Regions from separate parts of the Aliiglaciecola sp. SL4 genome, predicted to be linked through region 4. Evidence: predicted binding sites of a transcription regulator. Region 4 holds the regulator's gene; each other region holds the start of a gene.
The links. The regulator FNR, encoded in region 4, switches genes on or off when oxygen is low (the NO sensors DNR and NnrR bind a similar motif). The targets are predictions, from matches to a motif close to TTGATCTAGATCAA.
Positions count from the first base shown of each region.

Region 1: AB6T38_RS07175 (STAS/SEC14 domain-containing protein) is a predicted target of FNR. The motif match lies at 3,319-3,332, and genes of this name have one in related genera.
Region 2: AB6T38_RS02530 (universal stress protein) is a predicted target of FNR. The motif match lies at 5,428-5,441, and genes of this name have one in related genera.
Region 3: AB6T38_RS13735 (universal stress protein) is a predicted target of FNR. The motif match lies at 3,428-3,441, and genes of this name have one in related genera.

Region 1 is NZ_JBGOSE010000004.1:22,766-30,028, reverse strand. Features, by position in the region: gene AB6T38_RS07205 (tRNA-uridine aminocarboxypropyltransferase) at 1-225, shown strand, start outside; gene AB6T38_RS07200 (hypothetical protein) at 239-496, opposite strand; gene AB6T38_RS07195 (alpha/beta fold hydrolase) at 518-1,468, opposite strand; gene AB6T38_RS07190 (DoxX-like family protein) at 1,512-1,907, opposite strand; gene AB6T38_RS07185 (hypothetical protein) at 1,898-2,248, opposite strand; gene AB6T38_RS07180 (DUF1801 domain-containing protein) at 2,368-2,787, opposite strand; gene AB6T38_RS07175 (STAS/SEC14 domain-containing protein) at 2,854-3,234, opposite strand; gene AB6T38_RS07170 (hypothetical protein) at 3,391-3,960, opposite strand; gene AB6T38_RS07165 (ZIP family metal transporter) at 4,012-4,734, opposite strand; gene AB6T38_RS07160 (DUF3565 domain-containing protein) at 4,782-4,985, opposite strand; gene AB6T38_RS07155 (hypothetical protein) at 5,068-5,292, opposite strand; gene AB6T38_RS07150 (VOC family protein) at 5,335-5,742, opposite strand; gene AB6T38_RS07145 (RNA-binding protein) at 5,807-6,070, opposite strand; gene AB6T38_RS07140 (diguanylate cyclase) at 6,284-7,195, opposite strand.
Region 2 is NZ_JBGOSE010000001.1:553,973-561,235, reverse strand. Features, by position in the region: gene AB6T38_RS02550 (HlyD family secretion protein) at 1-843, shown strand, start outside; gene AB6T38_RS02545 (ATP-binding cassette domain-containing protein) at 846-1,778, shown strand; gene AB6T38_RS02540 (ABC transporter permease) at 1,775-2,923, shown strand; gene AB6T38_RS02535 (MBL fold metallo-hydrolase RNA specificity domain-containing protein) at 2,949-4,352, opposite strand; gene AB6T38_RS02530 (universal stress protein) at 4,516-5,343, opposite strand; gene AB6T38_RS02525 (pirin family protein) at 5,968-6,891, opposite strand; gene AB6T38_RS02520 (NADPH-dependent FMN reductase) at 6,900-7,263, opposite strand, start outside.
Region 3 is NZ_JBGOSE010000009.1:97,939-105,201, forward strand. Features, by position in the region: gene thrB (homoserine kinase) at 1-401, opposite strand, end outside; gene thrA (bifunctional aspartate kinase/homoserine dehydrogenase I) at 405-2,867, opposite strand; gene AB6T38_RS13735 (universal stress protein) at 3,515-3,925, shown strand; gene AB6T38_RS13740 (MarR family winged helix-turn-helix transcriptional regulator) at 4,045-4,458, opposite strand; gene AB6T38_RS13745 (DUF2798 domain-containing protein) at 4,558-5,022, shown strand; gene AB6T38_RS13750 (siderophore-interacting protein) at 5,038-5,763, shown strand; gene AB6T38_RS13755 (gamma-glutamylcyclotransferase) at 5,853-6,416, shown strand; gene AB6T38_RS13760 (TonB-dependent receptor plug domain-containing protein) at 6,637-7,263, shown strand, end outside.
Region 4 is NZ_JBGOSE010000002.1:35,729-42,991, reverse strand. Features, by position in the region: gene ccoP (cytochrome-c oxidase, cbb3-type subunit III) at 1-2, shown strand, start outside; gene AB6T38_RS03905 (FixH family protein) at 73-564, shown strand; gene AB6T38_RS03900 (heavy metal translocating P-type ATPase) at 564-2,951, shown strand; gene ccoS (cbb3-type cytochrome oxidase assembly protein CcoS) at 2,964-3,149, shown strand; gene AB6T38_RS03890 (sulfite exporter TauE/SafE family protein) at 3,146-3,811, shown strand; gene fnr (fumarate/nitrate reduction transcriptional regulator Fnr) at 3,837-4,574, shown strand; gene uspE (universal stress protein UspE) at 4,688-5,620, shown strand; gene ttcA (tRNA 2-thiocytidine(32) synthetase TtcA) at 5,756-6,643, shown strand; gene AB6T38_RS03870 (patatin-like phospholipase family protein) at 6,659-7,263, shown strand, end outside.

The DNA of each region.
Region 1 (7,263 bases), on a different contig from region 4:
CATGAATTACCAAACTGGCATTTTAATACCTTACCGCAGAATCAATACCGTATTCGTAAATCTAAACTTGAACACAGCCTGTCTTCACTAGAAGCTACAGCTCACGCACTAAAGCTTATTTACAATACAGACACCCAACCTCTGTTAACCTTATTCGACGCCATGCAAAAACAGCAGGAAAAGCACACGCCATCTCACCACCTAAACAACAGATTCAAGGTTTAAAGCAATAAGAAAATTACTTTTGACGTTTAAAATGAAACCATTTCGGCAACCTACCAACAATAACGACATAGTAAGCAAATATTCCTAAAGCAGAAAAAATTACACCACTGACTCCCGGCTCCTGCCAATTACCAATCCAAAGGCAGTAAATAGAAAACGCAATCACCAAAAGGGTAGGAGATGCAACTAGGGCTATCATCACACGCACGTTGGCGGGTATTTTTCCAACCGCTGGATTTTCATCATTTGAGGTGGATGAGTTTTCTGTCATATTTTACCTTCTTAAATCATTTTAGGGCTGCAGAAAATCAATCACACTATTCACCGTAGAGTCAGGATCTTCTTCGTGGGGAACATGACCAAGGGTAGCAAAAATAACCAACTCACTGTTTTCAATTTCTTCTTGAAAACGCCTTCCTAAATTAACAGGAATAAGACGATCTTCTTGCCCCCAAATAATTAAGGTAGGCTGTTTAATCTCAGGAATTCGGTTAATTAAATCGTTAGACTGAGTTTGTGCAAAGCGCGCTTCTAATGCCTGCCTGTTACCCTCGCGAGTGGTTAATTGATAATAACGATCAACCAATTCAGGCGTTACTTTACGTGGGTCACCATAAACGTTTTTGACACTTTTCACCACTAAACTGCGGGGCAACATGTCGCCTATTAAAAATTTGAGCAGTGGTTTTTGAGAAATGGTGAAGGCTAAAGGTACCGAAGTAGATTGATACGGATATCCACTGGCATCCACTAAAATGAGCTTTTCTACCCGTTGTGGGTAAATCACCGCAGTTGCCCAAGAAATATAACCTCCTAAAGAATTTCCAGCCAAAACAAAACGCTCAACACCTAAATTGTCCATAACATCAATAACGGTCCGACTGTATTGCTCAATTGAATAATCATTTTGCGGATTAGGACCGGTTAAACCAAACCCTGGCAAATCAAAACGTATGACTCTTCGCTGAGATTTTAATGTTTGTGTCCACCCTTCCCAGGTGTGCAAAGAAGCACTGGTACCATGGAGTAAAACGATTGGCAGAGGATCATTTTTAGGGCCTTCATCCCGCAAATGAATTTGCATGCCGTCAACATCAATAAATTGCGAAGGGGCTGGAGCCCATTTAGGTGCAAGTTCAGCAACACTTCTATCAGGTTGTTGGAAGAGGATAAATAACACTGCATATATAGCCACCAGCAGCAGAAGTAGCGACCCTAACAATGTTGCTAATCGTTTAATCATTTACTATCCCATACTGCTTTCGTGTTCATAAAACGTGTCTTCTTTAGGTTATGTTTGTCTGTTTACGCTGAGCATTTTTCAGCAATACAACACTCAATACTATTAAGGGAATATTGGTTGTTACCAGGTTAAATGCCGCCACAACCACTTGTGCAACAAAAATAATGGTGAAAACCAACAAAGCTACCAAATTTAGAGCGCTAAAATAAATGAGTAGGAGATTTTTGTAAAACAAAATTAAGGCGACACCCAAAATGACTTCAGCCAAGTCAGCAATCTGAGTAAAAATCAAACTGTTTTGGGCGTTAAAACCTAGCGCTACCGTGATCACTTTTTCCATCGGGTCGACATGCAATAGTTTAGGAATTAATCCGTGATATATCCAAGCTAAACCTAAGGTGAATCTAGCTAGCTGTACAAGGGATAAATTTAACAGCATTTAAGCTGTTCAAAACGCAGTTTTTTGCGATACAGATAGATAGAAATGAGCAATGGTAAAGGGCAGATAAGAGCAAAAACTGGGTCCCAATCCATGAAAAATAGAGTACAGAGTACGCAGCCCACGGCCCCGCAGATTAAATGAAAACGGTAGAACGAGATACTGTCTTCATAGGCGTCAGGAAACACTAATTTCAACTGCAATTGAAACACGCCCCACACCCCAACTGAACTCAAAATAACGCCAAACACAATCAAATAGCCAATCTCAAAACCACGGCTGATCATATGCATTCCAGTGATAAACCCAGAATTAATAACGCTGATCCAAATGGCGACCACAGCGCACCCCCCCCAAGGGATTCTATCAAAAATACCTTTTTGTTAGTTTTTTTCACCTTGAATCGGGCTCACTTATCTATCTACTCTGACAGAAATATTAGCACGCAAAAACCAAGGTTTTAACACCCTAATAGTGGTAAATGTTTAATTTTGTGGTACTTGAGAGTTAGTTCAATGCAGTAGGATAACACGGTTTCAGGCAACGCCATGTTTAATGGCAGCCCAATAGCGCGACGACCAACGAATTCTAATTCGTCGGCGTAGAGCTCTTTGCAGGTTTCTATTAATGTAGTTTGGCAGTTTACATAAATAAAAATAAAGTCTGGTTCCCTCGGCTTCCAGTCCATTCGTAATGTGCTGCCACTCTTGCAAAGGTAACTGGGTTCTCCCCACTTTAAAGTCTCTTCAAGATTTTTGACCTCAGGGCAGCGAGTTGCCACCTGCAATATAAGCTCACGCAAAGCGAACAAGGCTTCTCGCGGTTTTGCTGGGTAACAAGCAATGAGATCCAACACTGGTTGCCCTGGAGTAAATATCATAATTTTCCTAAATTGACGTTAAATACTCATAATATACAAGGCATTGAAACCATTGCACTAAACAAATTAGGGGCTTAACCATTCCATTGCGGCTTGCGCATCATCAAAGAACTTAATCTCACCTGAGATAAACCAACTGCCTAGTTTTGCAGCATGTTGCTGCCATTTTTGGTTACCGTAGATGGCAATTTTTTGAAATTCATTATTGTGTTTTAAGCCTAGTTTAAAATCGTCCCAGGCCGCTCTTAATTCCCAACCCTCTAATTCAGTTGCATCAATGAATGCATTAACTTTAGGCTCTTTTACTTGTGCCAAAGCGCCATCGATCAAAGGGGTTATGATTTCATAATCTTCATGGGTTAACTTTCCCACTGCTTGCATAGATAAGAAAAAGGTTTTACCAACGCGCTCAATACCAATAGATAAACCGTGTTTTTTAAAAGACATTATTATGACTCCAAGAATTAGGTTTGAAATATAAGTAGAGTGATTCTACTAACCTGATTACAACACGTTAGTACACGGCTCTTTTTGATTGAAATCAAACATTGAGGGATATTTAGCAGTCATATTCACTATCACTGATATTTAAAACCATAAATACTACTGGCAATTTACCACTACAGATAACGCTTCTTTCCAAGCTAACTCAGAGTCAAAATTATCAATAAGACCAGCACTATGGGGTTGCTCAGTAAATGCTCCCATACCATGTTGAATCATGTAGGTTGGGAAGTAACGTGGTTGGCCTAGTTGTTTCAAGGTCTCACACATACCAGCATTATCAGAGGTTTTCTGCTTAACACTCGCTAAAAATGAATCTAGAGCGGATTGCTCAATATCGCCAAAAGCATTCATTCTCAATACCATTATTGCCTGATGCGTCGAACGATCTGCGACCCTTCGGGTGTCAAAATAACCATAGCTCATGGCGACTAGATATAAATCGCTTGCGTTATCAACATCCCCTTGGTCCATGCATGCGGTTAACCCCAAAAACAAATCCGCAGGGGAGTGGGACGGAATCACTTCATTCATGCCAACACAACCCAACGAGGTGCTAGATTGCAAATTGCCTTGAGCTTCATAATTTGTGGTGTTGTTAGTGTCGGTTGTCTGGCAGGCTGACAAACTTAATAACAGCACACTTATCACTATTCTTTTAATTTCCATGGGCAACTTCTTTGTAGTTAAATAATTCATATAAATGGGAGTTAACTGCGATTAGCTCGTACTCACCACCATGTCACTAAACAGCGCAAGGCAAAAACCAAATACAGCCCCCAAAGGTGGAGCCCAGTGTTTATCCAAACGTGATTGCGGAGCAATATCTTGGAATATGATGTACAAAATGCCACCTGAAGCAAACAGCATAATTGCACCTAATACCCCTTGGTAATCTGACAGGAAAATATAACCAACGAGTCCAGCAATTGGACCTAAGGGAATTAACCCTGCCATAGTCAAAAGGGTTTTGCTCGATTTATTGCCATTTTTATTATTGATTTCACGATAACTATTAAAGCCCTCTGGAAGGTTTTGTAGACCAATAAAAATCGCTAACAAAGGCGCTACAGGAGAGCCAAGGGCCACAAGGCCGCCCAACGCGACAGCTTCGGGTATGTAATCCAGCATCATTCCCATAAGTTGTGGTGAATCCTGCTTTTTTAAGCCTAGGCGTCGTTCAATGAAAAAGAAAACAAAGCCACCCAACAGCACAATGGGGATTGAAAACAGCGAACCTTGCATGTTGGCTATACCTTCAGGTACTAATACTACTGCAACAGCGCCTAGTAAAATACCACCACCAAAAGCAATCACTGAATGGCGAACTTCTCGCTCAATCCAAAGCGGCCGTATGTGGTCAAAAGTGGCCAAAATGCCACCTATAAGTATGCAGCTTCCTGATAAACCGGTAAGCAAGACAATGGTTAAAATTTCAGACATTTAATTCCTACAAAACTATAAAAATTGAACAAAGACATAGATAAATGTTAATTATCTTTTGGTTCATTTCTATCACATTTTTTGCAATTCAGCATAAAGCCTATCTTAGCGTTTCTTCCCGTCACCGTTAGCACCCATGGTCGATTCGTCCAAGGTGGAGTATGTCTAACGTGTTGGTTATGACCACAGTCTAGTTCAGCTACCCAATGATTTTCATCATCTTGGTGATACCCCAAAATTGCGCGTTTCATTTTGTCCTTCAACCTGTTAAGAATCGCTCATCAAAGCTTAAAATAGCATTAGAATCAGTCTGCCTACGAACATAATTCCATATTATTTAGTGCCTGATGGAAAATGCGACAATAACCAGAAGTAAAGCATGGATAACATAGCTAACACTAAACTAAAAAATAGCGTATGCAAAATAAATGAGGTAGAAATAAGACCAATAAAAATTAACGACAAAGTATACAAAAGTGTGGGAGGGATGGGTTTATCTACAACGTCATGCAACTTCAATGCTGCAAGTTGTAAAAACAATTTAATAATTAAAAACATGGTTACTCATCCTTGGGTACTGGGTATTAAACCAAAAACTAATTATGGTTGTTTTACTTCAATCAAATCCAACTTGTTACCATACAAATCTTGAAACACCACCACAGTTCCATAGGGCTCTTCCCGAGGTTGCTCATCAAAGACGACACCTTTGGCTAACATCTGCTGATAGTCTCGCCAAAAATCATCAGTTTGAATAATCAAAAAAACGCTGCCTCCAGCTTGATTCCCCACAGCAGCGAGTTGTTGTTCTGACTCTGCTTTGAGCAATAACAAATTACAGCCATGGGAGTTAGCGAGAGAGACCTTTACAAATCGTTGCCCCTCACCCATATCGATGTTTTGAACGATTTGAAAACTTAACTTATCCGTATAAAAATCGATTGCTTCGGCATAACTTTTCACCAGCAACGCCACACTCGTTAATTGTTGTTTAGCCGACTGGCTCATTCCATAATTCCATTTTGTTGATTACATATCACTAAGCAGATACCTAACGATCAAACTTGTTTAATTATTCGGGTGTTTGATCTAGGTTTTTATCTTCCGCTCGTTTTACTCGTATTTTATTACCACCGACCATTTTATAATTTAAGTTTGTGATCGCAGCTTTAGCCTCTCCAGCTTTAGGCATTTCCACAAATCCGAAGCCTTTTGATATGCCACTATCTTGGTCAATAACCAAACTACAAGATTGCACCTTACCAAACTCCTCGAACAAACGTTTTAATTCGTCTTCACTGGTTGTTCGATCTAAATTACGTACTAAAATTTTCATGTAGGTTTCCTAAAAGCGCTGTTAATTGAGGACTCACTTCAGCTTTATCGAGTTGAAGCTTAGTACTTTGCAGAATAGCAAAACGCTGTATCCAGCTAGGCTAATTAGGCAAATAGTTGAGAAATTATAACATCTATAAAAAACAACATCGGCATTAAAAAATCGCCTCATATAAAATATGTCTCATTTACGGGTACTAAATTGATTATGAACCTAGGAATAGATTTGGTTTCTGCCATTTTTTTTCGCCAAATAGAGTAAATCATCGGTACGACGAATAAGTTCAATGACATTACTATCACCATTTGGGTGAGTCGAATACAATCCAATGCTAGCCGTTAAAGTGGGGCCTATGGGTGAGTTTTCGTTTAGTATGTTGAGGGTGCGGATGTGTTCGAGTAGCTTATTAATTAACCCCTTGGCTTGCTGTAAATTAGTATCTCCATACACTATCGCAAACTCTTCTCCACCATAACGAGCACAAATATCACTGGGTCTATGAACATAGTTTTGCAGTATTTCCCCAATGGACTTTAAACACTTATCGCCAACTTGATGTCCATAGCTATCATTTAATAATTTAAAGTAGTCCAAATCAATCATTGCAAGACTAATTGGCATGTTATGGCGATGACATCGCTCCCATTCACTTTCGATAAACTCATTAAAATGGCGACGGTTTGCAACCCCAGTTAATTCATCAATTCGAGATAGATTTAGCACCTTTTCTTCGGCTAGTTTTCGCTCCGTAATATTTTGATGGGAGATAACAAAATAGTTTGCATCTGCAAGACCAAAAGGAGATACCCGCATCATAAACCAGCGGGGCTCATTAGGGCTATGGCAAGGATACTCTAAATAAAAAAGAGAGGAGTTTTGCGCGACAACGCTTCTAATACCATCACCGGCATTTGCCCCAAAATCATCGCCAACAGCAGCGGCTTTATCACATACGTCTAAATAATTAACGCCACGCCAATCATGTCCTACCGTACACTCATTATTGCTACCAAAGGCTGACCAACTTCGATTGACGTATTTAATGTCACCTGCTTCATCAATTACGACAATATGTTCAGTAATCGAGTCAAGAACTAAGCTTAAGAATTCAAATGAATCTTCCATTCCCCACTCCCAAAGTTTTTAATGATTTCACTCCTAGTATAATGATTAATGAATCCGTGTGAATTTAG
Region 2 (7,263 bases), on a different contig from region 4:
GCGCACACAGCCACAGTTAACGAAGTCGTCACCGAATTGCCCATTCCCCAAGGGACGCTAGTAAAAAAAGGCGATGTACTGGTGAAACTGGATGATCGTCAACAAAAAGCAATCGTGGCCAAAGCAAAAGCGTCCGTCGCCGAAGCACAGGCAAATTTAGATAAGCTAAGAAACGGAGCTCGCCCTGAAGAAGTCGCTTCAGCCAGTGCTAAATTGGAAGGAGCCCAAGCCGCATTAACGGAAAGTGAAACCGCGTACCAAAGAGCGAAAAATCTGATTTCCCAAAAGTTGGTCAGTCAAGCCAATCTAGATCAAGCGCTGGCCACACGGGATGCAAAAGCAGCCGCGGTTCACGAAGCAGAAGAAGCTTTGCTATTGCTTACCAATGGTACCCGACCAGAGGACTTAGAAATAGGCAAAGCCAATTTGGCGATGATGGAAGCCGTGCTTGCCAGTGAAATTAAGAAGCTAGAGGATTTGACCATAGTCGCCACACGGGATGGCCGACTCGATAATCTGCCTTGGAATTTAGGTGAAAGAGTAACTATGGGCAGTCCCGTCGCCATAGTTTTGGCAGGTATTGCCCCCTATGCGCGGATTTATATTCCAGAACCTTATCGCGTAAAAATAAAAGTAGGTGACAGTTTACCACTGCATGTCGATGGCCTAACAGAAACGATTGAAGGCACAGTACGTTGGATTTCTATTGAGCCTGCATTCACCCCATATTACGCGTTAAATCAAGAAGAACGCGCCCGTTTAATGTATTTAGCCGAAGTGCAGTTACCCAGCCAATACGCAGATTTGGCCAATGGTGTTGCTGTACAAGTTGAGCTTCCGTAACCATGAAAACCTCCCCTGAATGGGTGATACAAGCCAAACAATTAAGTCGTCACTTTGGTGACTTAAAAGCTATTGATCAACTTGATCTTAACGTGGAAAAAAGCACCATTTACGGATTTTTAGGCCCAAATGGATGCGGCAAAACGACCGCAATAAGAATGCTCACGGGTTTGTTGAAACCCACTTCTGGCGAAGTCACAGTATTGGGATTAAAGCTCCCAGATGACGCTGAAAAGCTACGCTTGAAAATGGGCTACATGACGCAAAAGTTTTCGCTGTATAACAATCTAACGGTGAAGGAAAACCTGCAATTCATTGCCAAAATATACGGGATTTCTGGTTTTGCGCAAAAACAGCGGATCAGTGAATTGTTATCGGTTTACGGTTTAGATCAAAAACAGCGGCAACTAGCAGGCAGTTTAAGTGGTGGACAACGACAGCGTCTAGCCCTTGCGGCAGCAACGCTACACAAGCCTCAATTGCTATTTCTAGATGAGCCTACTTCCGCCGTTGACCCTGAAAATCGACGTGAGTTTTGGGAGCAATTATTCGATTTGTGTGAACAAGGTACCAGTATCTTGGTCTCCACTCATTATATGGACGAAGCGGAGCGTTGCCATAAACTGGCTATTTTAGAAAATGGCTTAAAACGAGCAGACGGCAGCCCTGAAGAATTAATGAAAAACATGGCGGCAAAAGTGGTCGAAATAGAAGCTCAGGGGATACGGCAATTAAAACAACAAATTATTACCCTTCCCAATATAATTACCGCTGCGCAATTAGGTGCTAGATTACGAGTATTAGTCAAAGATTCCCAGCCAGATCCATTAGCCTACCTGCAACACCATTCACAACTTGCTAACGACAAACTCAACCTAGTAAGACCAAGTTTAGAGGATGTGTTTATTACCTGTACCGGAGGCGGACGACAATGATCACCGCTTTGTATCGCATCCAAGCAATCTTTTTTAAAGAACTAACCCAATTAAAACGTGACAGAATGACCTTTGGCATGGTGATTATGATCCCATTGGTGCAATTAATTTTATTTGGTTACGCCATCAATACTAATGTTAGACATATTCCTGTGGCACTGGTTGATCATAGCCAAACAGCCCTAAGTAGAGTCCTAGTACAAACGGTTACCGCCACCCAAGTAGTTAAATTCACTGAGCAATACAATGATATTGATAGTGCTCAAAAAGCCATGGAACGCACAGATGTGCGGGCGATTTTATTTATTCCCCACGATCTAAGTCAACGCTTGTCCCGCAGTTCGAGTGTCGGTTTGGGCTTACCTGCTGCCAGTGATGAACAAACCAGTCGTCCTGTTGCACAGTGGGTAGTTGATGGTTCAGACACCATGATTGCAAGCTCCATTAAAAGTTTACGTTCAATGCCCTTGGTTGAGTTGCTGCGCCAACCTGCCAATCGCTCAACACCAACCTTTGAAGTGACACTATTTTATAATCCCGAACAACGGACTGCAGTAAATATAGTGCCAGGTTTGCTGGGCATCATTCTCACCATGACCATGATTATGTTTACCTCTGCAGCTATTGTCAGAGAGAGTGAACATGGCAACATGGAAATGCTAATTACCACGCCAATTAAACCCATAGAATTAATGGTAGGCAAGATCATTCCCTATATATTCATTGGGTTACTCCAAGTGATTATTATTTTAGGCTTGGGTTATTATGTGTTTAATGTACCAGTGAATGGCGGACTGCTGCCCTTATTTGGTGTGACACTGTTGTTTATTGCGGCAAGTTTAGTGTTGGGGCTAGTGATCTCAACCATTGCCACCAATCAATTACAGTCAATGCAAATGACCATCTTTATTTTGTTACCCTCTATACTGCTTTCAGGGTTTATGTTTCCCTATGAAGGTATGCCGTTAACCGCCCAATACATTGCCGAGGCCTTACCCGCTACACATTTTATGCGCTTGATACGAGGCGTTATTCTCAAAGATGTGGAATTTACTGACATGACCTTTGATGTCTATTGGTTATTGCTTTTCACCGTATTGGGATTGGTAGTCGCTTCCTTGCGATTTAAGAAAAACTTAGACTAATCTTATTTATAATTCGGCTATAAAATTAAAATTGAATCGTCTGATTAAGTGTTGGAATGGTTGCCTGCCAACCCACTTTTTTAAACGCTTCTTGTAAAGTCAGTTTGGCTTTTTCTTCACCATGAACCAAGAACAGTTGTGGTTTTTTAGTGGTGAAGCCTGCAGCCCATTGAATTAACTGAGCCTGGCTAGCGTGAGCGGAAAACCCTCCCATGGTATGGATTTGCGCTTTAACTGCGATAGTTTCCCCAGCAATTTTATAAGTTTTTGCGCCGTCCACTAATGCTCTTCCGGGCGTGCCAATTGCTTGAAAACCAACAAAAATCACATGAGACTGTTTACGCCATAAATTGTGTTTTAAATGATGGCGTATTCTGCCGCCATTACACATCCCACTACCGGCAATAAAAATAGCTCCTCTGTCGATTTGATTCAGCGCCATAGACTCCTCAGTACTACTTGAATATCGCAATACCGGTAAAAATTTATGAAGACTTTGTTGATTGTTTTGTCCGCCCATTGCTGCACGGTCATCTTCATTAAACACATTTTGGTAGCGATGATAAATTTCCGTAACCGCAATCGCCATGGGGCTATCTAGAAAAACAGCTTGTTGTTTTAATTTACCTTTTTGATATAACTCACCGAGTCGAAAAATTATCTCTTGGGTTCTACCAACCGCAAAGGAGGGAATTAAAATATTGCCACCGTTTTCAGAAGCCTCGGTTATAACATCTTCAAACTCCTGCAATGTCGCTTCCATAGAGCGATGCTCGCGATCACCATAAGTGGATTCAAGCAGCAATACATCTGCCTCTTTAACCAACTCAGGATCGTTTAACAATGCCGCTTGTGAATTGCCAAGATCACCAGAAAACACTAACTTTTTAGCCCCGCCCTGCTCATCTATCAGCACCTCTACAATGGCAGATCCAAGGATATGACCAGCATCAAGAAAATGAATAGATACATCTTCTGTAATTTCACGTTTTTGGTGATATTTGATACCAATACAGTCGTCTAATGTTGTTTCCACATCTTGCAGGTTATACAGGGGTTCAAGCTCTTCTTTACCGGCGCGGCGACGACGTTTGTTTTCCCATTCAACATCTCGCTGTTGCAAAGATGCGGCGTCCTTAAGCAACACCTCTATTAACTCTTTTGTAGCCGAGGTCATATAGATTGGACACGTTAAGCCCTGAGAAATTAATAAGGGTAAACGACCAGAGTGATCCAAATGGGCGTGGGAAAGCACAACACCATCTAGTTGGCTGACATCAAAGGGTAACGGCTTTAAGTTTGCCTCTTCCTCCACTCTTCGGCCTTGAAACAAACCACAATCTAGCAAAATCTTGCTATTCTCGGTTTGCAGTAAATACATAGAGCCCGTTACGCCTTCAATAGCACCGTAAAACGTCAATTTAGCCATGGTTCTCTCCAAATGTAATCTGATATTGGCCTAGGCAACTCAGAATTTGCAGGTACTCGGCGTTAGTTAGTCTAAAATAGTATCCGTGAACCCGTGTAAAAGCCGTTAAAACTAGCGACTAGTGTCAACTGAGCTTTGAATATTGCATAGGATTGACTAAGCGCTACTGCCTAACAATAAGCACATCAACCGTCAGCCGGTTGAGGATTTTTTCAGCCGTATTGCCGATTAACATTCCTTTGATTCCCTTGCGACCAACGTTACCAATGACGACCAAGTTCGCTTTCATTTTGCTGGCGACCGAAGGGATCAAAGCATAGGCAGAGCCGGCCTCAATTTTCACTGTATAGTCAGTAAACACACCTGTATCTTCTACAATTTTTTCAAGTTTATCTTTGGATAACTTACCTTTTTTAACCATCACCTCACCGGGCTCAGTTATATCAAATTCTTGTTTTATACGCGGAATGGGGATCACCCCTAAAACAGAAACATCCGCTGACAACTGCTTGGCGATATGTGCAGAGGTATTCAGGACTTTGTCGTTTAATTCTTTTTGGGCATCGGTTCTAGTGAAAATATCAACAGTGCCTAGCAACTTAAACTGACCGCGCCAGCGATTATCACCACATAACAAGACACTGGATTTAATCGGGCCTTTTAGTGCCGCTTTGATCAGTGAAAAGTCCAATTCTTCCCGTCCCAATTGAGGACGGTGAATGAATGTGGTATCGAATTCGTCATGGCTGAGAGTTTTAAACAGTAACTCTTCGCGCTCTGCTGCGGATGTAACTGTCTCCATTAGAATTGTTATTTTGCATGCATCTGCCACTTCACTGTTAATTAAGGTAGTCAGTCCCTCAACGTTAGAATCAAGTAAATCATTAGCTATATACAGCACCGTAATACTGGAAGGCGCAAACTTTAATGCCTTTTTTAGCATCGGCTTAACACTTTCTTTCCTCTCGGCAACAACTAAAATATGTTTCATCATCCTTCCTTAATTTATATTAGACTCATCTTAGATTGGGAATTCAATTGCACCTTAAGCATAGTTTAAATCTGCTTAAATTGACTGATCCACATCAATATCTAGCGAGATAAAGTACCGAATTATTTACAAGGGATTCGCTATACCAAGAGAAGCAAGTAAGTTAAGTAAAAGGCACAAGATTTTTTAAGAAGCGTTAGTTTTTTAAAGCTGCCAAGCTAGCCTGTAAAACGAAAGGTAAAAACCAATTCTCAGAAGCTTAACCTGCAAATGTAGGGGAATTATGTAGTGATAAAGTTTTTTTGTAGCATGGCCTTTAGGCCACGGGTATTTAAGCCACGAACATCAAACACCGCCAACGCGGGACTAAAGCCACCGCCTACAGGATGACAAAATAGATAAAAACAACCCGTAGCATGGCCTTTAGGCCATGGGTACTTAAGCCACGAACATCAAACACCACAAGCACGGGGCTAAAGCCACCGTCTACAGGATGGCAAAATAAATAAAGACAACCTGTAGCATGGCCTTTAGGCCATGGGTACTTAAGCCACGAACATCAAACACCGCCAACGCGGGGCTAAAGCCACCGCCTACAGGGGTGGCTAAACAAATGAACTAGCGTTAACTCCCCAACAATGGGTAAGGTATAAACTCTGTTGAGTCATTGGGTATGTTAGGAAACTTTTTATCAATCCATTGTTGTTTGGCAAGCTCAATTCGCTCTTTTTTGCTGGAAACAAAGTTCCAATCAACATAGCGTTCACCTAGGTGCTCGCCGCCAATTAATGCGATCTGACTATCTTGTGTTGCTTTCACCACGACATTTTCTGCTGAATCTAACACCACCATTGTATGCTGAGTCACTGGGGTATCTTTCAACTTAACATCACCCGAAACCACATACAGTCCTCTTTGGGCCGCATTAGATAATTCCAACGACTGCCCTGCTTTTATTTGCGCTTCAATATAAAGGGTTGGGCTAAAAGTTTTCACCGGTGACGTTACACCATAAGCAGAGCCTATCATTACGCGGATTGCCACACCGTTAATTTCCAACTGAGGTAAGGTATTTGCCGAATAATGATGAAACGAAGGTGCTGTCTCTTCATCTTTTTCAGGTAAGGCTAACCAAAGTTGTAGACCATGAACCGAATGAGGCCGATTTTTCACATCTGCAGATTCGCGCTCAGAGTGAACCATGCCGGAGCCAGTTACCATAAGATTTAAATCTCCTGGACGAATGCGCTGTTCACTGCCAATTGAATCTCTATGTAAAATTTCACCATCAAATAAATAGGTAACGGTGGCAATATTAATGTGCGGATGTGGCCTAACATCAATGCCTTGTCCTGGAGAGAAAGATGCTGGCCCCATATGATCAAAGAAAATAAAAGGACCAATGCTTTTTACCTGTTGATTAGGTAAGGTTCGACGAACAGAAAAACCGCCAAGATCTTTTTCCTTAGGATGGATTAGCTGCACAATAGCACCGCAACCGGATACCAACTCACAGGGCATTTCTACCACTTGACTTTGATTACTCATATTCACTCCTAAGATTTTAATTGAACACGCCAGGAAACTAATGCTGACATCAATTTCCCAATAAAATCACGAGTGGATTGATCGGTTAGCTTGCCGTTTTCATCAAACTTATCGTGCACCGACGCTATCATCACTTCGGGTTTATTGATTATATGCACATCCAAATAAATCATAATTTGTCGCAAGTGATATTGTGCTCTAGCCCCGCCCAATATACCCATACTAGCACTCATTAAGGCTGCAGGTTTACCCGCAAATGGTTGAGGTTGTTGTCTGGAAAGCCAATCGATGGCATTTTTTAATACCCCAGGAACGGAATAATTGTATTCAGGGGTAGCAAATAAAATAGCATCGGCATTCGCCACTTTTTGG
Region 3 (7,263 bases), on a different contig from region 4:
ATCATCAATAGTAACTCGTTTGCTTCAAAGGGTTCATCAAAAAATTGATTTAAACCATGTAACGCAGCCACTATCGAACTCGCACTTGAACCCAGCCCACTACCTATGGGTAAGTTTTTGTACAAAACCATTGCCACTTCCGCAGTGGGTAAGCCACGCTCAAGCAATTTTTTAGTGAATAAAGTGTAGCAGTGAAAAACAATATTTGATTGCGGATCTGCAGGTAACTTATCTGCAAAGCGTCCTTCAACCTTTAAACTAAAGGTATCAGCAGAGCTAACATCCACTTGATCACCCAATGGGCTACCATCGATAGGGGTTAATGCAGCACCTAGTAAGTCAAAACCAAGACTAACATTGCCAATTGATGCAGGCGCGTAAGCTGAAATGCTTTTATTCATCGATTAGATATCCTGTTTCCATGGCATAGTACGAAGTACATCGGCAAATACACCAGCTGCTGTTACCGTTGCGCCAGCGCCGTAACCGCGAATCACATAAGGAATCGGCTGATAATAATGACTATGGATTGCTAAGGCATTCTCACCTTCTTTAATTGCATATAAAGGGTGAGTATTATCAACGGCTTTTAGGGCAACCTTACACTGGCCATTTTCAATTGAGCCAACATAACGTAACACTTGCCCTTTGTTTTTAGCCTCTTCGACAAGTTTTAAATAATGGCCATCCAAGCTTGGTAGATTGGCCATAAAGTCGTCAATGCTGCCACTTGCATCAAAAGAGTCAGGCAAAACAGATTCTATTTCAATATCACTTAACTCTAACTCAAGGTCGGATTCGCGAGCCATTATTAACAGTTTTCTAGCCACATCCATACCCGACAAATCATCCCGCGGATCAGGCTCTGTAAAACCATTCTGTTTAGCGATTTGAGTGGCCTCTGACAAACTATGGCCTTCATCTAACTTACCGAATACGAATGATAAGGAACCCGATAAAATACCTTCGAAACGTTTTAATTCATCACCTGCGTAAATCAATTTTTGTAAATTATCGATGACTGGCAGTCCAGCACCTACAGTGGTTTCATATAAAAACTGACGGTTGGTTTGCTGTGCCATGGAACGCAGTTTTTTGTAATAAGCAATTTCGCGGGTATTGGCTTTTTTGTTTGGCGTTACTACATGGAAACCGGCAGACATAAAATCAGCATATTGGCCAGCAATGTCTTCATTACTCGTACAGTCAACAACGACCGGGTTAATTAGGCTGTTTTGCTTAACAAATTCGCTCAAATTCTCTACCGAAAGAGTTTTCTCTGAGTTATCTAGATCTGCTTGCCATTCACTTTGCAGGTCAATACCACCAGTTTGTAATAATAACTTACGACTATTGGCAACTCCGTATACTTTTAAACTAATACCACGCTCGAATAACGGTTGTTGTTGACGAGCCATTTGTTCCAGTAACTCTTTTCCTACGTTGCCGCACCCCACGAGGAAAATATCAATGGAGTGGGTATTCGAGAAAAAATTCTGATGCACAACCTTCACTGCCTCTTTTGCACGGTTACTCTCAATAACTGTGGAAATTGAACGCTCAGATGACCCTTGCGCAATCGCAACGTTATTCACTCTAGCTTGCGCCAAAGAGCTAAAGAACTTCGCAGCCAAGCCCTTAGAATGACGCATACCATCACCCACAAGAGTTACAATGGCCAATTCATGGCGTACTTCAATGGGATCCAATAGGTTATTGGCAAGCTCAAGGGCAAACGCATCTTCTAACAGATTCTGTGCTTTTTCGGCGTCTTTGCTGTGGATACAGAAACTAATGCTATATTCAGAAGAAGACTGAGTAATTAAGCTAATGGAGATATTCGCGTTAGACATCACTTCAAACACACGACTCGCCATGCCTACCATACCTTTCATACCAGGGCCGGCAACATTAAACATAGTCATGTCATCAAGATGAGAGATGCCTTTAACGCTGGTCCAAATATCACTCGATTCTTTACCAATTAAAGTTCCAGGAGCAGCAGGATTTAAGGTATTACGAATCAAACAGGGAATATGGTGTTGAGCGATAGGACCAATAGTTTTAGGATGCAACACTTTCGCACCGAAGTAAGACAGCTCCATGGCTTCTTGATAAGTGAGCTTGTCGAGAAGTACTGCGCCATCCACTTGGTTAGGATCAGCATTGTAAACTCCATCCACATCCGTCCAAATCTCACAACATTCTGCGTCTAAACACGCAGCAAGAATGGCCGCGGAATAGTCGGAACCGTTACGTCCGAGGGTCACTTTCTCGCCTTCGGCGTTTACTGCAACAAAACCCGGCATAATTAATATTTCAGATTCATCGTAAACAAACTCCGAAAAGCGTGCTTTGCTCACTGCAACATCGGCAATGCTATCTAAGTATTCACCCTCGGCAACGATATAATTAACCGGATCAATAATGTGATTTTTTTGGCCTAGTGCGCTCAGTATTTCACTGAAAATATTGACGCTGACATATTCGCCCATACTTAAAATTTTGGCGGTAATTTGGTCGGGAGCACAACGCAGTAACTGAATGCCATTTAAATGCTGCTTCAATTCAACTAAAATTGTATCTATAAAGCTACTTAAACGGGCTTTGCGGAAAGCAGGCAATTGCTCAGCTAGGTCGCTAGTAATACCATTTAACGTCATGTCTAATTTTGCATACAATTCGCCAAAGTCATTTCCCGCACTCGCTTGTTCACATAACAACGACAATGCATTTGTCACTCCCTTTGGAGCTGATAAAACCACTGCTGCACCATTTTCTTCATGGCTAGCTAAACTGATGTCTTTAACCGACAAATAACGTTTAGCATCGGCCATTGAAGATCCACCAAATTTCAACACCTTCATTTATTGCTCCTGTTTACTTCTGTTCCGCTGCTTGAGATTCGCATTCTAATTTCGCAATTTAACCCAACTCTAAAGCCAACTATTTGTTGTGTAGCCAAATAAAGTAGGCAAATAATTTTACTGTAAATAACAAAAAGCCCGCTTGAGTCGCGGGCTTTTTTAAATTTCTTTAAGCACTAGCCAGCGACCAACTCGTTTGAGGTGGTAATCATAATCATGCCGATGGTGCTTATTATTATTTTCATGGGCTTCAATTTGCCGTATAGACGTCTATATGTCAACCATCAAAGGGTGATTTGTTGGCGATTTATGATCATTTATGCTGTTCTAATAACTCTAAGGTAGAATTTAATGGATTGAATAGGTATTTCACATCTTCACACGAGTAAATTTTCAACCTTTACTGCAATTTACTTTGTAATGAATCCTTCGTTAACGAATGACTGGGTCCGAGCAAACAGATTAATCTATTATTGAGGAGTTTAGAATCTGAAAATAAGACTTCACTCTATTCCCCATGCTGTCTGAAGCCGGTTAGGGGTGGTAAATTTCAGCTAATATTGATGTGAATCATATATTTGCCACTATTTTATGGGTAGTATAAGAATTGATAAAAACTTCAGATTGATAATGATTAAGGAGCAATTATGTATAAAACAATCCTGTGTGCAATTGAGGCGTCTACAGAAGGGAAACAAGTTCTCGCTAAAGCTGCTGAAATGGCAGAGTTGTATGGCAGTAAGTTAATTGTTATGCATGTTTTACCCTACAAGTTACTGCCTAAGGATTATCAAAAAGAACTGAAAGACAAGATATCTCCTAAAATTGAAGAATTGTGCGCAGGCTTCAATGTCCCTAAAAAGAACCGAATCATTAAGGTTGGTAAACCTTATGAGCTAATATGCAATGAAGGGATTAAACGAAAAGCTGACTTGATAATGCTAGGCACACACTCTAAAAAAGGCATTCAGGCATTAATCGGTTCTACCGCGAATGGCGTAGCAAACTATGCAGACTGTGATGTTTCATTAGTAAGAATTGCAAAGTCTAGCAAATAAACATTGAAAAAATAAAAAAATCAAAGGGGTCAGATACGTTGAAATGTCTCTTCGGCCCCTAACTTTCTATTCAACCAAACTGGGTTTAAGTTTTTCCCGAAACTCAAATCTGACGTTATTTAGTGCAAATTACCTTTGAACTCGTTTGCCAGTTGAATAAAGAGTTCTACCTTTTGCGGTTCAATATCTTTGAGCATAGTGTTGAAAACTTGTTTTTCAATTTTGTTAAATTTGTCGAGATATTGTGTTCCCTTGCCAGATAACGACAAAATTTGACTACGGCCATCGTTTTTATTACTGGTTTTAATGACTAACTCTTGATTGACGAGCTCTTTAATCAAACGATTAATTTGAGCTTTATCCCGTGCCATAAAAGTAGCCAGTTTCTGTCCCGTGCAATTTTCAATCTTAGAGATCACCTTTAATGACTTTAAATGCATAGGTGATAAGTCTGAATCTAATTGTTTAACCTGCTCAATAATCTTATTGCGTACAGTATGAAAAAGGCTAAACAACGCTTCATTTAATTCCATTATTTCTCCACATCTAGAAACCCACCAGCAAATTAATTGATATTATCAACCAACATCAATATGGTAGACTTTATCAACTTTATTTAATTGGATACTAAAATGCAACTTAAGTTAAAAAATGTGCTGGTGATATTCACAATTCTCAGCACTTTAGTTGCTGCAATTACAGCTATTATGACATACGCAAATTTGCAGCCAACACAAAGTTTTTTAAACAGCTGGCTCAACTCCTATATATTTGCCTTAGTGGTGATGCTGCCAACTAGTGGTTTAATCTTTATTGTCATGAACAAATTGGTCGAATTGCTTTTTTCAACCCTCACAAATATACAGCAAAAGCTGCTCCATGGTGTTTTTATGGCGGTAGTCATGGAATCTGTAATGGCAATAGTAACTACTGTGGTCAATCACGAATATGTCACCTTTGCACAATATAGCCGTTTAATGTTCAGCAGTTTTTTGTATGCCTTGCCCATAGGATTAGGATTCTCATGTTTAATGGTGTTTGTGATCCGCCCCAAACTGCAACGATTTTTAGCTCAACCAACAACCAATAACCTTTAATAAGAGGAGAAAATTATGGAACCTAGAATGCGCAGGACGACGGTACATTCAGTTATTGACTTATCTCCGCACATGAGACGGATAATTTTAAGTGGTGAGGAACTTAAAGACTTCCCTAATGATAAAAAAAGTGCTCACGTGAAAGCTATTTTTCCAAATCCTAACTCTACTGAGAAATTGCCTAAACTAGGTATGTATATTGGATTCAAAAAATGGATGCATTCATACACTGTGCGGGAATTTGATAAACGGAATAATCAACTGACTATAGATTTTGCTGTACATGACCACCAAGGGCTAGCCTGCAATTGGGCCGCCTCAGCAATACCTGGTGATTTTTTAGGGATTGCTGGACCAGGAGAGACTAAGCATGCTGACTTAAATGCTCCTAGGCATCTTTTTTTCGGTGATATAACCGCCCTACCCGCCATCGCCGGCACATTGAAAAAATTGCCCTCAAATGCCCAAGGCTCTGCTTGGACTCAAGTGCCTGAACAATCAGATAAACAAGTGTTACATGGCCCTGACGGTATTAGCATTAACTGGCAAATCACTCCTAATAAGTTAACTAAAGACTTCTTATTAGCGCTGTCGTCACAACCGACAGATCTGCGAAACGCCGCTATTTTTATTGCTGCCGAAGCTGGCATAGTCAGACAATTCAAATCGTATTTAAATGCACATTGCCAATATGACAAACAAAAGCTGTACGCTAGCGCCTACTGGAATCAGAAAAAGTAATGCGCTAGACATTGGGTACGGTGAATCATAAAACTGGTGTAAAGTGTCAGCTAACATCCAAATCAGAATAACAGGAAAGTACTTTTTAAATGGCTTTCGATACCCAAGCAATCAATAAATCACGCCAGAATTTAACCGACTATGATGAAATATGGCTGTTCGGTTATGGCTCCCTTATATATAAGGTAGACTTCGAGTTTATTGCCAGTGAATATGCTTATATTACTGGATTTTCACGGCGTTTTTGGCAAGGCAGTCATGATCACCGAGGCACACCAGAATACCCAGGAAGAGTGCTAACCTTAACTCCTTCTTCTGGTGAAAGGTGTTTTGGTCGAGCATTTAAAGTCAATCATGAGGTTTTCGAGCACTTAGATCACCGTGAGAAAAATGGTTACCTGCGCCATGAAATTCCTATCCATCTATCAGATAATCGAACGGTTAAAGGTTTGATATACCTCGCCAGTCCAGACAATGCAGCTTACTTAGGGGAGGCAAGTATAAAAGACATTGCAACGCAAATCTTCAACTCATCTGGACCAAGTGGATTGAATCGTGATTATGTGTATGAACTCGCGGCAGCATTAAGAGAGCAAGACGAAGTGGACGAACATGTGTTTGAAATTGAAAAAACACTTGTTGCCATGGATTGATTGTTGGCTATCACCGGGATAATTCACCATTTCACTGGACTAAAGTCCAGCCTACAGACCTATTCGCTTATCTCACTACAGTCACAGAACCTGTAGCTCAGATTAAATCCCGAGCTACAGGGGTGCTCGAATTACACAAAGGTGCGACAATATGTCGCATTCTCGAGAGCGAACTGCCCCGCTATACTGCTACTATTTTATACTCAAAAGGTTCAAATTAGTGTCAGTAACAACCAGTAATCTAAACAATTTCCAGAAACTTTCCCCTATTGCCTTAGTCATCTGCACATGTTTTTTAAATTCCCCTGTATATGCAAATGATGAAACCGAAGTCGTAGAAGTTATAGGCTATAAACCCCAAGATAAAGTGCTTTTGGGTTCGCCAGAAGCGCTACTAGAACAACAAGGTGTGAGTTTTTCGGCAGCCGGTGGGATGTCCAGCTTACCAGTACTTAACGGTATGATGGGGGATCGCGTTAAGGTGTTGGTAGATGGTGCCGATGTTACCGCTGCCTGTGCAAATCATATGAATCCACCGCTATCCTATATTTCTGCCAATCAAATTAAGACAATTTCAGTAATTGCCGGCATTTCACCGGTAAGTTCGGCAGGAGACAATATTGCCGGTGTAATAGAAGTGAACACCATAAACCCTCAGTATAGCGACAGTGAAAATATAGGCTGGCAATCAGGCTATGCTTCGGCGGAGTACCGCAGTGTTAACGACGCCATGCTAATTGGTTTAGGCGTACACTTGTCAAGTGATTCAATCAGTCTGGATTATCAAGGTGCCTATGAAGATGCATCAAGTTATGATGATGGCAATGGTGAGCAAGTGCGCGATACG
Region 4 (7,263 bases):
AAACACTAAGTTCGTTCCTAATAAAGCCTCGTTTATCGAGGCTTTATTTTCTTAAATAAGAAGTAAATATTAATGAATCGCTCAGATAAAACACCTTGGTATAAACAATTTTGGCCTTGGTTTTTAATCACCATACCTGTTGTATCTATTTGCCTAAGTGTCACTATGTTAAACCTCGCCTTGAACACTGAAGATAGTTTAGTAATAGACGATTATTACAAAGAAGGTAAAGGCATTAATTTAGAGTTAACCAAGATACAAGAAGCAAAAGCTCAGGGAATCTCTACTGTCTTAACCATCACTGATAATCGGGTACAACTCGAGTTCTTGTCTGGTAAACCAAATTCAGGAGAAGCGTTAAAACTTCATTTTTACCACGCGACTCTGCAAGATAAAGATTTTTCATTATTACTCACGCAAGATGCTAATGGAATTTACAAAGCGACTGCTGAGGAACCAATAAAAGGTAAATGGAAACTCACTCTTTCGCCTTTAGATGAGCAATGGAAAATAATGCAGGATAAAGGTTTACCCCAGAAAGCCCCTTTCAACTTTAACCCTTAATGGAAAATAATAATCCAAATAGCTGTTACCATTGTGGCCTTCCTATCCCCAAAGGAGAGGTTTTCTGGGCAGATATTTTAGGTAAACCTCGCAAAATGTGTTGCCCAGGTTGCCAAGCTGTTGCTGAAGCAATTGTTGAAAATGGATTAGAAGATTATTACCGCTTCAGAACAGAGTTTGCCGATAAAGGCGACGAACAGTTAACAGAAACCCTTGATAGATTGAAGGCATACGATCACGAGGAAATTCAACAAGAATTTGTGGTTGATGACGGTAGTCAAAAGCAAATACAATTAACCATTGAAGGCATAAGTTGCGCTGCTTGTGGTTGGTTAATTGAAAGACAACTTTTAAAAACCCCTGGTATTAAACGCATCGCGGTGAATGTTTCTGCGCGAAGAGCAACGATAAATTGGATCGATTCGCAATTAAAGCTAAGTGAAATCATTTCACAACTTGAGTCAGTAGGCTATCACGCCCTTCCCTTTCAAGCGGACGAACACGAAGCTTCTTACCAAAAAGAAACCAAAAGCTATTTAAAACGTATTGGATTAGCAGGCCTTATGAGTATGCAGGTCATGATGTTAGCCATCGGACTGTATTTTGGTATTTTTGGCTCAATAGAAGATACAACCAAAGAATTTCTCCACTGGGTGAGTTTTCTATTAACCACGCCTGTGGTGCTATATTCTGGCTTTACTTTTTATAAAAGTGCATTTAGTTCATTACGAATGAAATCTGTAAATATGGACTTTTCCGTTTCAATAGCCATTATCGGTACTTTTGTGGCTAGTGCTTGGGCAACAATTACCCATACCGGCGAAATTTATTTTGAATCAGTTTGTATGTTCATCTTTTTATTACTAATCAGCCGCTTTTTAGAACACCGTTCACGACACCAAGCCAGTCTCATATCTGCCAATATGTTTAAATACATTCCACTGACGGCCATTCAGATAGATAGTGATAACAAGCAAAACTCGGTGTTAGCAAAACACCTTAAACCAGGACAAAAAATACTAGTCCGCCCTGGTGAAACGTTTCCAGTCGATGGGGTGATAACATCTGGCGATGGAAACGTAGATGAGTCCATGTTGACGGGTGAGTCTGAGAAAATCAAAAAGAATATTGGTGACCATGTGTATGGCGGCACCATTAGTCTGTCAGGCTCATTTGAAATAGAAGTTGAAAATGAACTTAAATTATCCTTAGTAAATAAAATACTACGTTTGCAAGAATTAGCCCTTGCCGATAAACCCAAGGCTGCAGTGTATGCTGATGTAGCCTCAAAATATTTTATTGTAATTGTTCTAGGAATTACTCTGATTAGTTATTTCGGTTGGTTAGCTTATCAACCAGATCGGGCATTTTGGGTGGCCATATCGATTTTAGTCGCCACCTGCCCTTGTGCATTAAGCTTAGCAACCCCCACGGCATTAACTAGCGCCATAGCAAAGTTAAACCAATATGGTTTATTGGTAAAAAGAGCAAATATAATTGACGTCATGCCTGATGTCGATACGGTAATTTTTGATAAAACAGGTACCCTCACTAATGGTCACTTTAGTGTAAGTGAAGTTGAGCTATTTAATCATTCAGACGAAAATTTTGTATTCAACTTAGCGGCTGGCATCGAGCAGTATTCTAAACATCCAATCTCCCAAGCGTTTCAATCCAAAACGCCTCTAGAGGTTAATCACGTAGACACCATTGCTGGCAAAGGCTTGCAAGGTACCTATCAATCACAAATTGTAAAGATTGGTAATTTAAGCATTTTAGATGATAAATTAAATTTGCCAGTAAACCCTGATGACTCTCGCGTGTATTTGCAATTAGGCAAACAATTAATCGCCGCATTCACGGTAAAAGATGTAGTCAAAAAAGACGCTAAACAGCTCGTCAATGACCTGAGTAGCAAACAATTAGTGATGTTAAGTGGTGACGCCGAAACAAGTGCTACCTCGGTTGCCAACGCCTTGGGAATTCCCAATGTGTATTTTAGGCAAACTCCTCAACAAAAACTCAATTACATCCAAAGTTTACAAGCTGATGGACATAAAGTGTTGATGATTGGAGATGGTATTAATGACGCGCCTGTATTAGCGGCTGCCGATGTATCTATTGCAGTAGGTGACGCGAGTGACATGGCGAAACGTTCAGCCGATATCATTTTATTAAATTCGAAATTAAGTAATGTAAAATTTGCTGTTAGTATGGCAATCAAGGTACGCCATAAGATTAAACAGAATATGGTCTGGGCTATAGGTTACAACGCACTTATTCTTCCTCTTGCAGTGGCTGGATACTTAAGCCCATGGATGGCCGTTATCGGTATGTCTTTAAGTTCAATCATTGTAGTAGCAAATTCAATTCGTCTGCTCCGTTAATAGGAAACTAAATTGAGTATTATTTATGTATTAATCCCCATCGCTATACTGCTCGTTTTGTTAGCTATCGGGATCTTTTTTTGGGCAGTTAAGTCAAATCAATTTGAAGATTTAGAACGTCAAGGTTACAACATTTTATTCGATGATGACGTAGACAAAAAAGCACCACAAAAAACCCCTAAAACTGATAAAGAATGAACGATATCAGCTGGTTCTCAGCGATTTTAATTGGTCTTGCAGGTAGTGTACATTGTGCAGGGATGTGCGGCGGTATTGTTACCTCATTTACCTTTGCCTTGCCAAAAAATCAGTCACAATGGCCATTTTTAATCGCTTATAATACAGGACGTATTTTATCCTACAGTGTTGCTGGCGCTATCGCCGGACTTTTAGGGCAAGTTGTCACAACCCAATCTTTCATCAACCCACAAGTACTCACCCTGTTTGGTGGGGTATTTATGGTATTACTGGGGCTTTATGTGGGTCAATGGTCTAAATTGCTCACCAAGGTCGAAAAAGTTGGTGCTATTTTTTGGCGTAAAATCAGTCCGTTGTCAAAACGTTTTATTCCCTTTAAACACCCTATGTATGCCGTACCCTATGGTGTGATTTGGGGTTGGCTGCCCTGCGGATTAGTATATTCAACATTAACCTGGAGTGTTTCCACTGGCAGCGCCGTACAAGGTGCGTTGACCATGTTTTGTTTTGGTTTAGGCACACTGCCTATTATGTTAGCAATGGGAGCTAGCGCCACTCAAATCAGAAGTTGGTTAACACAATCCTTAGTAAAACGTAGCGTCGCAGTTTTATTATGTTTATTTGGCTTGATTTTATGTTACCAAGGGATTCATAATTGGTAACGAATGAATTAAGTGGAATTATCTAATGTCTGATTCGAACAAGTTCAGTATTCGCTGCCAAAATTGCAGTTTTAACCACCTTTGCATCCCCGTAGCCCTGAACCAAACAGAAATGGAAAGTTTGGATGAGATAATCGAGCGTAAACGTCCTTTGCATAAAAATGATCAGCTCACTATTCCAGGGCAGAAATTCACCTCCTTATTTGCGGTAAGAACAGGTTCATTTAAATCCTATATTACCTCCCCTGATGGAGAACAACAGATAACCGGGTTTCATTTTCCTGGTGATATTGTTGGTTTCGACGGACTCTTTTCAGACAGTTACCAAAGTTACAACCAAGCCATGGAAACCTCTATGGTGTGTGAGTTACCCTATGACAAGCTTGATACTATGAGCGAGCAACTTCCGTCTTTACGTAAAGAAGTGCTTAAGATCATGAGCACGGAAATAAACCAAGACCATAGTATGATGATGCTATTGAATAAACGTACCGCAGAGGAACGTCTTGCACATTTTTTGGTTAATTTATCTGACCGCTTTCACTCTCGTGGTTTTTCGGAAACAGAGTTCAACTTAACCATGACGCGCAACGAAATAGGTAACCATTTAGGTCTTACCGTAGAAACCGTGAGCCGTTTATTAACCCGTTTTCAAAAAGAAAATATCATAAAAGTAGATGGCAAATTTATCCAGCTCCTCGATTTATCCACCCTTAGAACTAAACTCGGTGAACATGTTTTGCAGAATAAAGCCTGCGGATAAGCCTTTCCTGTTAAGTTGATTTAGGTCAAAACAAATAGTCGGTTAACTGGCAAAATAGCTAAATTACCCATACACTTAAGTTGTAAGTGTAAACCTTTCAAGGGAGTTAACTAATGTCCATATTTAACAAAATACTAGCCGTTGTAGACCCGACCACTGATGATCAGAAAGCGTTTAAACGTGCTCTCTTACTGGCACAAAAAACGGGGGCAAGTGTTACTGCCTTTCTTTCCATTTACGATTTCTCGTATGAAATGACCACTATGTTAACCGTAGATGAACGAGAAACAATGCGCCAAGCTGTGGTGGATGATAAAACTGATTGGCTAGCCAATATCGTTGAGCCCTTGTCAGCTAACTCTTCAACCTCTGTAGATATCAAAGTAGTTTGGCATAATCGTCCTTATGAAAGTGTCTTATTTGAGGTGATTGACCACAGTTATGACTTAATTGTAAAAGGCACTCACGAGCACGACACCTTGAAATCGGTTATTTTCACCCCTACCGATTGGCATATATTAAGAAAATCACCCGTGCCTGTATTGCTTGTCAAAGAACATGACTGGCCAAGCAATGGCAACATTTTAGCGGCTGTAGATGTGGGTAGCGAAGATGATGAGCACCATAGTTTAAATAGAACCATTACGAAAACTGCAGGGATGATGGCTGATTTATTAGAAGGCAAAGTCAACCTTGTTAACTCTTACCCTGGGACACCGGTGAATATTGCCATAGAAATTCCAGAGTTTGATCCCGTTGGTTATACGGAATCAGTCAAGCAGCATCATGCTAAATGTATGCTTGAACATGCACAACAATTCAATATACCTCAAGAAAACCAGCATCTAAGTGAAGGTTTACCTGAAGATGTGATCCCATCAGTTGCTAAAACCATAGATGCAGAGTTAGTAGTGATTGGAACTGTAGGTCGAACAGGGATTACCGCAGCTCTTATTGGTAATACCGCTGAACACACGATCGACTCTCTCAATTGTGATGTTTTAGCCATAAAACCTGAAGGTTTTGAGTGTCCACTCAAGCACTAGTAATACATTAGCAATATCAGAGCAGAACTTTACCTAAAACATTTGAAATTAGAGTGTTTATGTCCTTTATGAGGACAGGTATAATCTGCGCTGATTGCAATGTTTTCTAGGAATATAATGAGTAAGATCGAGTCTCTGTCTGAGAGTAAAAAATACAGTTTCAATAAACTTCAAAAGCGCTTAAGACGAAATGTAGGTAAAGCAATCGCCGATTTCAACATGATCGAGGATGGCGATAAAGTGATGGTTTGCCTGTCTGGCGGTAAAGACAGTTACACTATGCTCGATATTTTGATGTTTCTAAAAAGAATTGCCCCTATAAAGTTTGAAATTATTGCGGTTAATTTAGATCAAAAACAACCTGGCTTCCCCGCGGATGTACTTCCAAGATACTTAGAAAATTTACAAGTACCTTATGAAATTGTCACCGAAGATACCTATTCCATCGTCAAAGATAAAATTCCAGAGGGCAAAACCACTTGTTCCCTTTGTTCAAGGTTACGTAGAGGAATACTGTATAAAACGGCAATACGTTTGGGGGCGACAAAAATCGCTTTGGGACATCACCGCGATGACATGCTCGAAACCTTATTTCTGAACATGTTTCATGGGGGACGCTTAAAATCTATGCCTCCAAAACTCGTCAGCGATGATGGTAAACAAATGGTTATACGACCATTAGCCTATTGCTCTGAAAAAGAAATAACCCAGTATTCCGAACTACTTGAATTTCCGATTATTCCCTGCAATTTGTGTGGCTCTCAAGAGAACTTGCAACGTAAGGTGATTAAAAACATGCTAACAGATTGGAATCAGCGTTTTCCGGGTAGAATAGAGAGTATGTTTAAAGCGATGCAAAATGTGGTTCCTTCCCATCTTGCTGACAATCAATTTTTCGACTTTAAAACTTTAGAAACACAACAAACACCGTTTGAAAACGGTGATATTGGATTTGATCAAGAAGACTTTTCGTCGCCATCCATTAGTAATGATGACACCGTAAATATTATCAATATAAGTTAAGGATCACTTCAATAGATGAAAATTGGATTAGCGTTAGGAAGCGGAGCCGCTCGAGGCTGGGCGCATATCGGAATTATTCAAGCCTTAGAAGAGCTTGGTATTGAAGTAGATGTAGTGGCAGGTTGTTCAATAGGTGCTTACGTTGGTGCCGCTTATGCGAGTAATAAATTAGAACCTCTTGCACAATGGGCTAGTTCTTTATCTGAGTGGCAAGTACTTGGGCTTATGGGGGTTGGCTTTCGTAAAGGCGGACTTGCCAGTGGTATAAAAGTATTTAAAGCCCTTGAAGAGAATTTTTGTGAACGAGAGTTTGAACAATTATCCAAACCATTAGGTGTAGTAGCCACCGATCTCTATAGTGGTAAAGAGGTTTCTTTTACCCAAGGCCCATTAGCCGAAGCGGTGAGAGCATCCTGTGCAATACCCGCTCTTTTTCCGCCAATTGCTTTTAAAGGAAGATGGTTAGTGGATGGTGCTGTGGTAAATCCTGTACCAGTAAACTTATGCCGTCAACTTGGAGCTGATTTCGTTTTTGCGGTCAATTTAAGTGCCGATTTTAGACCTGAAATTCAAGCTCAATATCAGTTGGAACATGAAAATAATCAGAAGCGAACCAATGA